Regions from separate parts of the Shinella sp. JR1-6 genome, predicted to be linked through region 2. Evidence: riboswitches for the same ligand, from Rfam matches in the RefSeq annotation. Region 2 holds a riboswitch; the other holds the start of a gene.
What was found. Region 2 has a riboswitch for cobalamin ahead of EXZ48_RS09670 (CbtB-domain containing protein). Riboswitches for the same ligand answer to the same signal wherever they lie in the genome.
Positions count from the first base shown of each region.

Region 1: it holds a riboswitch for cobalamin, as region 2 does, so the genes downstream of both, EXZ48_RS21715 (hypothetical protein) here and EXZ48_RS09670 (CbtB-domain containing protein) in region 2, are expected to answer to the same signal.

Region 1 is NZ_SHMI01000013.1:165,093-171,047, forward strand. It holds gene metH (methionine synthase) at 1-1,957, opposite strand, end outside; gene EXZ48_RS21715 (hypothetical protein) at 2,041-2,250, opposite strand; cobalamin riboswitch at 2,350-2,567, opposite strand; gene EXZ48_RS21720 (GH36-type glycosyl hydrolase domain-containing protein) at 3,009-5,955, shown strand, end outside.
Region 2 is NZ_SHMI01000004.1:419,177-425,131, reverse strand. It holds gene cobN (cobaltochelatase subunit CobN) at 1-1,938, opposite strand, end outside; gene cobW (cobalamin biosynthesis protein CobW) at 2,186-3,235, opposite strand; gene cobU (bifunctional adenosylcobinamide kinase/adenosylcobinamide-phosphate guanylyltransferase) at 3,239-3,763, opposite strand; gene EXZ48_RS09675 (CbtA family protein) at 3,765-4,559, opposite strand; gene EXZ48_RS09670 (CbtB-domain containing protein) at 4,572-4,748, opposite strand; cobalamin riboswitch at 4,796-5,163, opposite strand; gene EXZ48_RS09665 (peptidoglycan-binding protein) at 5,243-5,955, opposite strand, start outside.

The DNA of each region.
Region 1 (5,955 bases), on a different contig from region 2:
GAAGGCGTTCGGTAGCGGTGCCGCCGGTCTTCGGCACGCGGTTCAGCACAACGTCCTCGCAGGCCTCGCGCAGGTCCGGCTCGATCGTGTCGTAGACGGCGAGCTGGCCGGCATTGACGATGCCCATGTCCATGCCCGCCTGGATGGCGTGGTAGAGGAAGACGGCGTGCATCGCCTCGCGCACAGGCTCGTTGCCGCGGAAGGAGAAGGAGAGGTTGGAGACGCCGCCGGAAATGTGGGCATGCGGCAGTGTTGCTGTGATCTCTGCCGTCGCCTCGATGAAGTCGACGCCGTAATTGTCGTGCTCCTCGATGCCTGTCGCGACGGCGAAGATGTTCGGGTCGAAGACGATATCCTCGGGCGCAAGGCCTGCGACGTCGGTGAGCAGCTTGTAGGCGCGGGTACAGATTTCCACCTTGCGTGCCTTCGTGTCGGCCTGGCCCTTCTCGTCGAAGGCCATGACGACGACGGCGGCGCCATAGGCGCGCACGAGCTTGGCATGGTGAAGGAAGGCCTCTTCGCCCTCCTTCAGCGAGATGGAATTGACCAGCGGCTTGCCCTGCACGCATTTCAGGCCTGCCTCGATCACCTCCCATTTCGAACTGTCGATCATCAGCGGAACACGGGCGATGTCAGGTTCTGCGGCGATGAGGTTCACATATTCCGTCATGGCCTTGGCGGAATCGATCAGGCCCTCGTCCATGTTGATGTCGATGACCTGTGCGCCGTTCGCCACCTGGTCGCGCGCGACATCGAGCGCCGCGGCATAGTCGCCCGCGGTGATCAGCTTGCGGAATTTCGCCGAGCCCGTGACGTTGGTGCGCTCGCCGACATTCACGAAGGGGATAGCCTCGGTCAGCGTGAAGGGCTCGAGGCCCGAGAGGCGCATGTGGCGCGGGATGTCGGGGATTGCGCGCGGTGCGTGGCGTGCGGCGGCCGCCGCGATGGCGCGGATATGGTCCGGTGTCGAGCCGCAGCAGCCGCCGACGATGTTGACGAGGCCATCGCGCATGAAGCCCTCGATCTGGGCGGCCATTTCCTCCGGCGTCTCGTCATATTTGCCGAAGGCGTTCGGCAGGCCGGCATTGGGATAGGCGCAGACGAAGGTTTGCGCGACGGAGGAGATCTCCGCGAGACGGGCGCGCATGGCGTTGGCACCGAGTGCGCAGTTGAGGCCGATGGAGAAGGGATCGGCGTGGCGTACCGAGTTCCAGAAGGCCTCCGGCGTCTGACCGGACAGCGTGCGGCCCGAGAGGTCGGTGATCGTGCCCGAGATCATGACGGGCAGCTCGATGCCCTTTTCCTCGAAGACTTCGCGGGTGGCGAAGATCGCCGCCTTGGCGTTCAGCGTGTCGAAGATCGTCTCGATCAGGATGATGTCGGCGCCGCCGTCGATGAGACCGCGCAGCTGGTCGGCATAGGCGCGCTTGAGGTCGTCGAAGGTGACGGCGCGGTAGCCGGGATTGTTGACGTCAGGCGAGATGGAGGCCGTGCGGTTCGTCGGGCCGAGTGCGCCGGCCACGAAGCGGCGGCGGCCGTCCTTTTCGGTGGCCCTGAGGCCGGCGCGGCGGGCAAGGCGGGCGCCGTCACGGTTCAGTTCATAGACCATGTCCTCCATGCCGTAATCGGCCTGGGCGATGGTCGTGGAGGAGAAGGTGTTGGTTTCGAGAATATCCGCGCCGGCCAGCGCGTAGCGATAGTGGATGTCCTCGATCGCGCCGGGCTGGGTCAGTGTCAGGAGGTCATTGTTGCCCTGCTGGTGACATGCGCAATCGCCGAAGCGATCGCCGCGGAAATCCTCTTCCACCAGCTTCAGCGTCTGGATTTCCGTGCCCATGGCGCCGTCGAGCACCAGGATGCGCTCGCGTGCGGCGGCCTGAAGGGCAGCGAGAATCTCGCGCCCATCGCGTGGCGGCAGTTCAGGTCCGAACAGGGTGTCCAGGTGCGATTCGGCCACGGCAAAGCCCTCCGGTGCAATAATCCTGCACCGGAAATCACATAAAGATATCTTTATGTCAATATGTCTCTATGCCTTAGAGGTCAGTGCATCGGTCGATTCGACCCGGCCAGGGAGGCGAACAGCGCCTTCAGTCTGGCGATGTCGGGATCGACCTTTTCATAGCGCGAGAGTCTCTGGACCTCCTTCAGCGCCTCGACGGCAAGGTCGGCGCCGTGCGGCTGCCAGAGCAGCCAGGAGATGAAGATGGCTTCCGGTTTCCCGGCGAAACCATTGTCGGTGATGGCAAGCATTTCTTCCCCAATCGGAAAATTGGGGGATGACCGGACGCACGCTGCTGGAACTTCGCCCGGAGGCGACAAGCAAGCGCACCACTGGGACACCCCGCCCATGGACGTTACGACTGTCAGGGCAGGTCTCCTGGCTTGCGGGTCATCGCGTCTGTCTCGCCTTCCCGGTGAAATCCACCAGTGGCATGGAGCGACAGCAGCTCGCCGTTCACAGTTGCGGGGGCAGCGCCGGTCTTGGTGCTCCTTTCGGAGCATCGCACCGGCTTCCCTCTTAGCCTCCGAGCCAATCGACTCGGAAGACCCTGACGGCGTCAAACTGGCTTGGCGCCGGCACCGAGTCAATGGTGCAAGGCTCCGTTCGGCGGTTTGGACACAGCTTGGCGGGCAGCCAGATGGGCGGGCGGGAACTTTTTCCTGCCGCATCCATTTGCCATTCTCCTGCTCCTTGCGTCCGCTCGCCTCCTGCGAGGGGCGCACGATTCACCAAAACCGCAGATGAGGGTCGATGCTGCGCCATCCGGTCATGTTGACATGTTGCAAGTCTCTGTCCTTACGGCTAAAAAATGCCGTTTTCATGCACCACGCGGCCAGGATGCCAACCAGCGTGTCGCTTGAGCCATGTCCATTCCAATCGCGCCGTCCGGGCGCTGTTTGGTCACATGGCTGATCGCGGCACCGAGATGAAACCTGCCCGCAAAAAACCGTTCGGCGCAAAGGCCGTCGCCGGATGGTTCCATATGGCCGGATCCAGAATCAGAAACATGCCCCTTCACAATACGCCGCAAGCCCCTTCGCGCGACGCCGACGCCAAGCAGATCGATTATAACGATTCGATCCGCGCCACCTATCTGTCGCTGGAGGAGCTCGCCGATTGCGGTGAAGCGCTGGCGCGCGACAAGACCGCGGCGCTGCCCGGCTTCCACCCTTTCGAATTCCGCGCCCGGCACAAGGAAAACGAGAAGGAAATCTTCCGCGTCTATCGCGCCACGGCCAAGGATGTCGAAGCCGGTGCGCAGATCACGCCGGCGGCCGAATGGCTGCTCGACAACTACTACGTCGTCGAAGAGGCGATCCAGGAAGTGCGACGCGATTTTCCGCGCCGCTTCTATCGCCAGCTTCCGACCATCGAGATCGAAGGGCAGGTGATGCCGCGCACGCTGGCGCTTGCCTGGCTCTATGTCGCGCACACCCATAGCGGCGTCTCGCATGAGGGGCTGACGGCTTTTGTTCAGGGCTTCCAGAAGATCGACGCGCTGAAGATCGGCGAGCTCTGGGCGCTGCCCTCCTTCATCCGCTTCGTGCTGCTTGAAAACCTCCGCCGCATTTCGAGCCGCGTCGAGCGTTCGCGCAAGATGCGTTTCAAGGCCAACGAGGTGGCCGATGAGCTGATCCGCCTCAACGATCCGGAAAAGTCCATCGCGCACCTCCAGTCGCTGGAAAGCTTCATCGAGGACAATACGTTCGTCATCCAGCTGCTTTATCGCCTGCGCGACGGCCTCCAGGCCTCCGGCGCGGTGATCCAGTGGCTGGAGCGCAAGATCGAGAGCCGCGGCAGCGACCTCGAAGAACTGATCGTCGCGGAGAACAACCGCCTCTCCTCCGGCAACGTCACGATGAGTTCACTCATCAAGAGCCTGCGCTCGGTGGACGATACCGAGTGGCCGGTCTGGTTCGAAAGCGTCAGCCGCCTCGACGAGGCGCTGCGCCAGGGGTCCGACTACAGCGACCTCGATTTCGGCTCGCGCAACAAGTACCGCAACACGATCGAGCGCTTCGCCCGCAGATCCGGCAAGACCGAGCTTGAGGTGACCGAGACGGCACTGGCGATGACCGCGGAAGATGCCGCGGCGCATGTCGAGGACCTCGACTACGAGGCCAATGTCGCCGCCTTCCTCGTGGGCAAGAAGCGGAAGCTGCTCGAAAAGCGCATCGGCTACCGGCCGTCGATCGTCCAGCGCATCGTGCGTTTCGGCCGCAAGCTCGACTGGTTCGCCATTGCCGGACCCAATATCATCCTGACGCTGCTGGCGATGATCGCGGTCTATTATTTCCTCGATCAGCTCGACATTCCCGACGGCGCATGGCTGATCATGCTGGTGCTTTTCGCGCTGCCGGCGTCCGAAGGGGCGACGGGCCTGTTCAACACGCTTGTCACCTTCTTCGTCACGCCGTCGCGCCTTGTCGGCTACGAGTTCAAGGACGGGATTCCCGAGGATGCGCGCACGCTCGTCGTCGTGCCGTGTCTGATCTCCAAGCGCGACCATGTCGACGAACTGGTGCGCAATCTCGAAGTCCACTATCTCGCCAATCCGCGCGGCGAGATCTATTTCTCGCTGCTCAGCGACTGGGCGGACAGCCAGGCGGAGGAATCCCCCGCCGATCTCGACGTGCTCGATTATGCCAAGCGCGAGATCGCGACGCTTTCGGCGCGCTATGCCTATGACGGCCGCACGCGCTTCTATCTCCTGCACCGCCGCCGCCTGTTCAACCCGTCCGAGGGGTGCTGGATGGGCTGGGAGCGCAAGCGCGGCAAGCTGCACGAGCTGAACCTCCTTCTGCGGGGTGACGGCGACACGACCTTCCTGCCGGGCGCCAACATCGTGCCGGCGGACGTGAAATACGTCATGACGCTCGATTCCGACACGCGCCTGATGCGCGATGCGGTGACCAAGCTCGTCGGCAAGCTGCACCACCCGATCAACCGTCCGGTCATCGACACGGAAAAGAACGAAGTCACTGCCGGCTACAGCATTTTGCAGCCGCGCGTCACGCCGTCCCTGACGACGGGCAAGGAAGCCTCGACCTTCCAGCGCATCTTCTCCGCCGACCGCGGCATCGACCCCTATGTCTTCACGGTGTCCGACGTCTACCAGGATTTCGCCGGCGAAGGCACGTTCACCGGCAAGGGCCTCTACCATGTCGATGCCTTCGAGGCGGCGGTGAAGGGCCGCATCGAGGAAAACTCGGTGCTCAGCCACGACCTGCTCGAAGGCTCCTTGGCGCATTGCGCGCTGGTGACGGATGTCGAGCTGGTCGAGGATTTCCCGACGCGCTACGGCGTCGAGACCTCGCGCCAGCATCGCTGGGCGCGCGGCGACTGGCAGCTGCTGCCGTATATTTTCGGCCCGTCGAGCGGCATTTCCATGCTCGGTCGCTGGAAGATGTACGACAACCTGCGCCGCAGCCTCATCCCGATCGGCTGGCTCGTCGCCTCCGTGATGGGCTGGTACTACATGGAGCCGCGCCAGGCGCTGATCTGGCAGCTCGTGCTGATCTTCCTGCTTTTCGTCGCCCCGACGCTCTCGCTGATTTCAGGCGTCATGCCGCGCCGCAACGACATTGTCGCCCGCGCGCACGTGCATCGCGTGATCTCCGACATCCGGGCGGCCAACGCACAGGTGGCGTTGCGTATCGTCTTCATCGCCCATTCGGCGGCGCTGATGGCCGATGCCATCGTGCGTTCGCTCTATCGCACGCTGGTCAGCCGCAAGCTGATGCTGGAATGGCGCACGGCCGCGCAGGCCGACAGCGCGGCGCGCGGCGGTATTCTCGCCCATTACAAGTCGATGTGGCAGGCTCCGGCGCTTGCTGCCCTTTCCGTGGCGCTTGCCATGATTTCGGATACGGGCCTTCCTTACATCGGCATTCCCTTTGCTCTCGTCTGGGCTCTGTCGCCCATGATCGCCTGGTATGTCAGCCAGACAGCCG
Region 2 (5,955 bases):
CCGCGGATCCCCGCCGGAAGCCTCGTAATACTCGTCGACGAGCGCTTCGAGATCCTTCAGCGGGCCGTAGGTCTCGGCACGGGTCAAGGGCGGCGTCAGGTGGTCGATGATGACGGCGGCGGAGCGGCGCTTGGCCTGCGTTCCCTCACCCGGATCATTGACGATGAAGGGATAGAGATGCGGCACCGGGCCGAGCACGACCTCCGGATAGCAGGCCTCCGACAGTGCCAGCGCCTTGCCGGGCAGCCATTCGAGATTGCCGTGCTTGCCCATATGCACGATGGCATGCGCGCCAAAATGCCGGCGCAGGAAGGCGTAGAAGGCGAGATAGCCATGCGGCGGCACGAGGTCCGGCGAGTGATAGGTGTCCTTCGGATCGATATTGTAGCCGCGCGCCGGCTGGATGCCGACCAGCGTCTCGCCGAAACGGGCGAGCGGCAGGGCGAAGACATCGCCGGTGACAAAGGGATCGTCCTCCGGCACGCCCCAGCGGGCCGTCATCTCCGCCTGAATCTGCGCCGGAAGAGAGGCAAAGAAAGCCTTGTAATGATTCAGGGAAAGCGTTTCGCGGATTTCGCGCCCGTCGCTCGCCGCATTGGTCGGGCCGGCCATCAGGTGGGCGATCAGCGCGTCGCCATCGGCCGGCAGACCGTCGACCGCGTAGCCCGCCGCCGCCATGGCGCGCAGGACCTCCAGCGTGCCGGCGGGCGTGTCGAGGCCGACGCCGTTGCCGAGACGCCCGTCGCGGTTCGGATAGTTCGCCATGACGAGGGCAATGCGGCGTTCCGCCGGCACTGCCCGCCGCAACCGCGCCCAGCCGGCGGCCAGCCGGGCGGAAAAGCGGATGCGGTCCTCGACCGGATCGAGGCTGACAATGTTCGTCTCGACGCGCTCGTCATAGCGTGCGGCCGCCTTGAAGGAGACGGCACGGGCGAGCACGCGGCCATCGACCTCCGGCAGGGAGACGTTCATGCCGAGATCGCGCGCCGTCAGCCCCTGCCCCGATGCCTCCCAAGCCTCGCGCGAAGAGCCGGAGAAGACGACCTGCAGAACCGGCGCGCCGGTCTCGTCGAGCACGGTCGGCTTGCGGCCGGCACCGGGCGCGGATACGGCGAAGCTGGTGGCGTTCAGCGCCACCTCAGGCCGGACATCCGCGAAGGCGGCGCGGACCGTCTCGATGGAGACGGGCTCCTTGAGACTGGAGACGAAGAGCGGCAGGGCCCGAACACCTTCGTCCGCCAAGGCTTCGATCAGCATTTCGACCGGGCGCGTCTCGCCACTCTGGACATAGGCGCGGTAGAAGCAGATGGCAGCGGTCGGGGGAGCGTGTTCCTCTAAGGCGGAGCACGCGACACCCGTCAGCCCCTGCCAGGTCTCGATATCGACCACACCCCGCCCCGGCCACCAGATCCCGGCCTTTTCCAGCGGCGTTGCGGGTTCCGGCTTGCTGCCGCCCAACACCAGCGCGTCGGCATAGGCGAGGAAACGGTCCGCGTTGTCCGCGCCGCCCTCGTTGAGATAGGCCCAGAGGCTCTGGCGGTCGGCGTCGTCTATGCGGTTGAAGGGCACGAGGCCCTCGTCCGGCCGGTCATCGCCGGGCAGCGCCACGAGCCGGATGCCATTGGCGGCAGCGGTTGCAAGCAGCGCTTCCAGCACATAGCGGAAGTAGCTGGCGCCGCCGAGGGCGCGGATGACGATGAGTTTGGCGTGGCGCGCCGTACGCTCGATATAGGTATCCACCGACATCGGGTGGGAGAGCGTGGCGAGGCTGGCGAGCCGCAGCCGCGTTTGCGTCGCGCGCGCCCGGTGGGCGGCGGCGATGGAGGCAAGCTCCGTGTCGGCGGCCGAAAGGAAGAGGATGTCGCCCGGTGTCTGGCCGAGGTCGATCGCCTCCCGGCCGTCTGCGATGGTGCCTTTCTGGGCTAGAAGGAGATGCATGCCGCGCCTCCCTTCTGCCGGCGCGTCGAGCCGGTGGTCCCTTGGGTCAAGCCCGAAGATGACGATGGACGGCAGGGACGGTGGGCAACGATCGTCCCCCCCGCGCCGATCGATGGGCTTTGCAGCCTCTCCTCCCCTCCGTCATCCCCGGGCTTGGCCCGAGGATCCATCGACGCGGCACGCCCAAAAAGGCCGAGCCGCACCTGAAACGCCGAAGGGAGGGACTGCTGCATGCTCATGCCGGAACTCACACCGCCGCAGCGATGGCCGCACGCACGGCGGCTTCATCCATGTCATGCAGGCCGATGACGACGAGGCGGGTACCGCGGGCCTCGCCCGGGGCCCAGGCACGCTCGAAATAATGGTCGATACGGCTGCCGACGGCCTGGATGAGCAGGCGCAGCGGCTTGCCGGGCACATCGGCAAACCCCTTGACGCGCAAGACGTCATGCGTGGCGATGGCGCCCTTGAGACGCTCGATGAAGGCGGCCGGATCCACGATGGCGGGCAGCTCGACGACAAAACTGTCGAACTCGTCGTGGTCGTGCTCCTCGCCGTTCTCGTGCTCCATCTCGTGGTGCGACTTGCGGTTGGCGATGTCGTCCTCCGTGCCGACGCCGAGGCCCAGCAGTACGGCGGCGGCGACCTCGCCATTCTTCGCCTCGATCATCGAGGGTTTGCGTTCCGTGCGAGAGGCGACCTCGTCGCGCACCGCCTTGAGGCCTTCGGCATCGATCAGGTCGGTCTTGTTGAGCACGATAAGGTCCGCGGCGGTAAGCTGGTCCTCGAACAGTTCCTCGAGCGGGCTTTCATGGTCGAGGTTCTCGTCTTCGACGCGCAGCGCATCCACCCGGTCGTGGTCGTCAGCAAAGCGGCCGGCGGCAACGGCGGCGCTGTCGACGACAGTCACCACGCCGTCCACCGTCACCTGCGTCTTGATTTCCGGCCAGTTGAAGGCGGCGACCAGCGGCTGCGGCAGGGCGAGGCCCGAAGTCTCGATGACGATATGGTCCGGGCGGTTCTCCCGCTCCAGCAGCTTCGTCATGGTGGGAATGAAATCATCGGCGACGGTGCAGCAGATACAGCCGTTGGTCAGCTCGATGATGTCGTCCTCGGTGCAGGCTTCCGCGCCGCAGCCCTTCAGCACGTCGCCGTCGACCCCGAGATCCCCGAACTCGTTGATGATGAGCGCGATGCGTTTTCCTCCGGCATTCTGCAGGAGGTTGCGGATCAGCGTCGTCTTGCCCGCGCCGAGGAAGCCGGTGATGACGGTGGCGGGGATCTTCTGTTGCAGCATGGCTCAACCCTTCATTTTCAGCGGCAGTCCGGCCGCGATAAAATAGACTTCAGGCACGAGGGCGGCGACCTTCTGGTGCAGCCGCCCGGCATGGTCGCGGAATTCGCGCGCCATGCGGTTTTCAGGCACGATGCCGAGGCCGACCTCGTTGGAGACAAGCACGATCCGCCCCGGCGCCTGTCGAAGAGCCTCCAGGAGGCCCGAACATTCGGCGGCGATGTCGCACTCCTCCAGCATCAGGTTCGTCACCCACAGCGTCAGGCAGTCGACGAGCACGGCCCTATCGGCCCGGGCGACGTCAGCGATGCGCGCGGCGAGCGCCAGCGGCTCCTCATGGGTCTGCCAGCCGTCGCCGCGGTCCTCCCGGTGCCTTGCGATGCGCTCGCGCATCTCGTCGTCGAAGGCGCGGCCCGTGGCGATGTAATGACGCGAGAGGCCGGTCTCGGCGACCAGCCTCTCGGCAAAAGCGGATTTTCCGGAACGCGCGCCGCCCAGAACCAGGACGGCTCCGGGCGATGTCACTGTCATATCAGGCTGCCTTGGCGATCTTCTCGTTGGCAAAGCCGAGCGAGAGGCCGAGCACGATCCAGAAGAACAGGGTCGTGGCAAGGGCAGCGACGGCGAACTCCGCACCGAGCACGGCCGGAACGTTGCTGGAAATGTCGCTGGGCTGCGGGGCGCCATAGACCTGCGGCGCCGCGATCAACGCAATGCCGATGACCTTGGCGACGATGTTCGGCTTGAGGAACAGCAGGTAGAGGCCGGCCGCCGACAGGATGACGGTTGCGATCCACCACACCTGGCGGTCGCCGAGATCGGCGGCAGGGAAGCCCGGAAGCTCCGGCGGCAGGCCGATGGCCGGCAGCATGTGCACGGCAAGCCAGCCGGCCGCGCCCCAGAGCGCGCCGTTCGCCACCGTGATCGGATGGCCGGACACGAGGCTGAAACCGGCAAGCAACAGGCCGAAACCAGCGCCCGTGACGAGGTTTGCCAGAAGCGTGCCGGAGAACCGGCTCATGCCGAACATGATGCCGCCTTCCTCGTGATCCTCCCCCTCATGGGCATAGGCGACGGAGACCGGCGAGAGCGCAGAGGCCATGTCGAGGATGACCGCGCCGAGCGAAGAATGCTCCTGCGTCTGTGCAGCGCCTTCCGTGCCCGTGGCCGGCGTCGTGCCTTCGGTTGCGGGTGCGGCTTCGTCGCCGCCCTCGAACTCCTCGGCATGCAGGATGAGCGGCACGACTCGAGCCTCCTGGGCGGCTGTCATCAGCACGCCGGAGAACAGCCCGGCCACCAGGGCGGCCAGGAGATAACGAACGATCATGTCGAAAACTCCTTAGTGGCAGGGAAAGCCGTAGGAGTGACGCGTATCGTGTGCCGTGTCGTGCAGCACGGCGGAATTCGCAAGGCCCGCACCGAACACCAGGAAGGCGCCGAGCAGAAGAGCGAAAACACCGGCGACGAGACGGTCGTTTGCGGAAAGGGTAACAGAAGACGTAGTCGAAACAGCCATGACAACCTCCGTGCAGGCAGCGGGGAAACCTCCCCAGGTCGGACGAAATGTCCTTCACATTGGCTGGCAGGTCTCCTGGCTCGCAGCGTCGGGCGTTGAAAACGCCTGCGGGGCACCCTCGCCTTCCCAGGCTAAGGCATCGCGAAAAGGCGGACGATTCGTAGAAGAAGAGGCGTCCAACCCCTGCTGATCGCGATGCCACCCAGTGGCTTTTCCGTCTGGTTCTCACAGCGCGAAACCACGGCACCATTGCCCCGCTCCCCGCAGATCCTCCCATCCGGATGGGCGTCCCTCGCCACTCTACAGTCGCGGGGTCGGCCGTGATTGCAGCGCCCTGATTGGGTCCGCCGCGTCACATTCCCATTTACTCCCCGATCCGTTTCCGGATCCGGGAACCATCCAATAGTCTGGATGATTATGCTTCCACCCCCGGGAAGTCAATCGACCGGCAGCGTCATCACCTGTGCTGAAACCGCCGCCCGGCCGTCGTATTCTCAATAGCCGGGGATGATCACCAGACCGCCACCATCGTTGTAGTAGCCGTCGTCGCGGTAGTAGCGCTCGTAGTAGCCATCGACCGGGCCTTCCAGCACGTCATAGTCCTGCTGGTAGCGGCGCTGGCGATTCTGCCTGGTCTCGGCATATTGCGCAGCCTGCCGAAGCGCACGGTACTGCTGGCGGGAAAGATAACCATCGGCGCGGTAGCCCGACGAGCCCTGCCAGGCGGCGATCGCCGAACGGGTGCGCGAACCGAAGACGCCATCGACGCCGTAGGTGTTGAAGCCGAGCATGCTGAGCCAGCGCTGCGCCTGGGCGCGGGTCGAGCGCTCCATATAGGCCTCGCGCCGGTCGACGATCGGCTGCTCGGCCTTGCGCTCGGCCTCAACAATCGCCGTTTCGCTGTCCGTCCTGGGCTTTGCTTCCTGCCGGGCGGTGTTTGACAGCGCCGACAGGCGCTCGCGCGCATCGGCGACGAAGCGGCCGTCCGGATATTCGTCGAGATAGGCGCGGAAAGCCTTTTCCGAGCCGTCGAGCACGGCCTTCTGGAAAGTCTCTTCCTCGCGCTTGGCCGCATCGTCGGCCTGCTCGACGGCAAGGCCGCGGTCCTTCCTGTCGGCGCCCTGCGCTTCGTTTTCACGGGCGGCAGTCGCCGTGTCGTTCTCCTGCGCGGCACGCTCGGCGGCGGCCGCCTCCTCGGCGCGCTTTT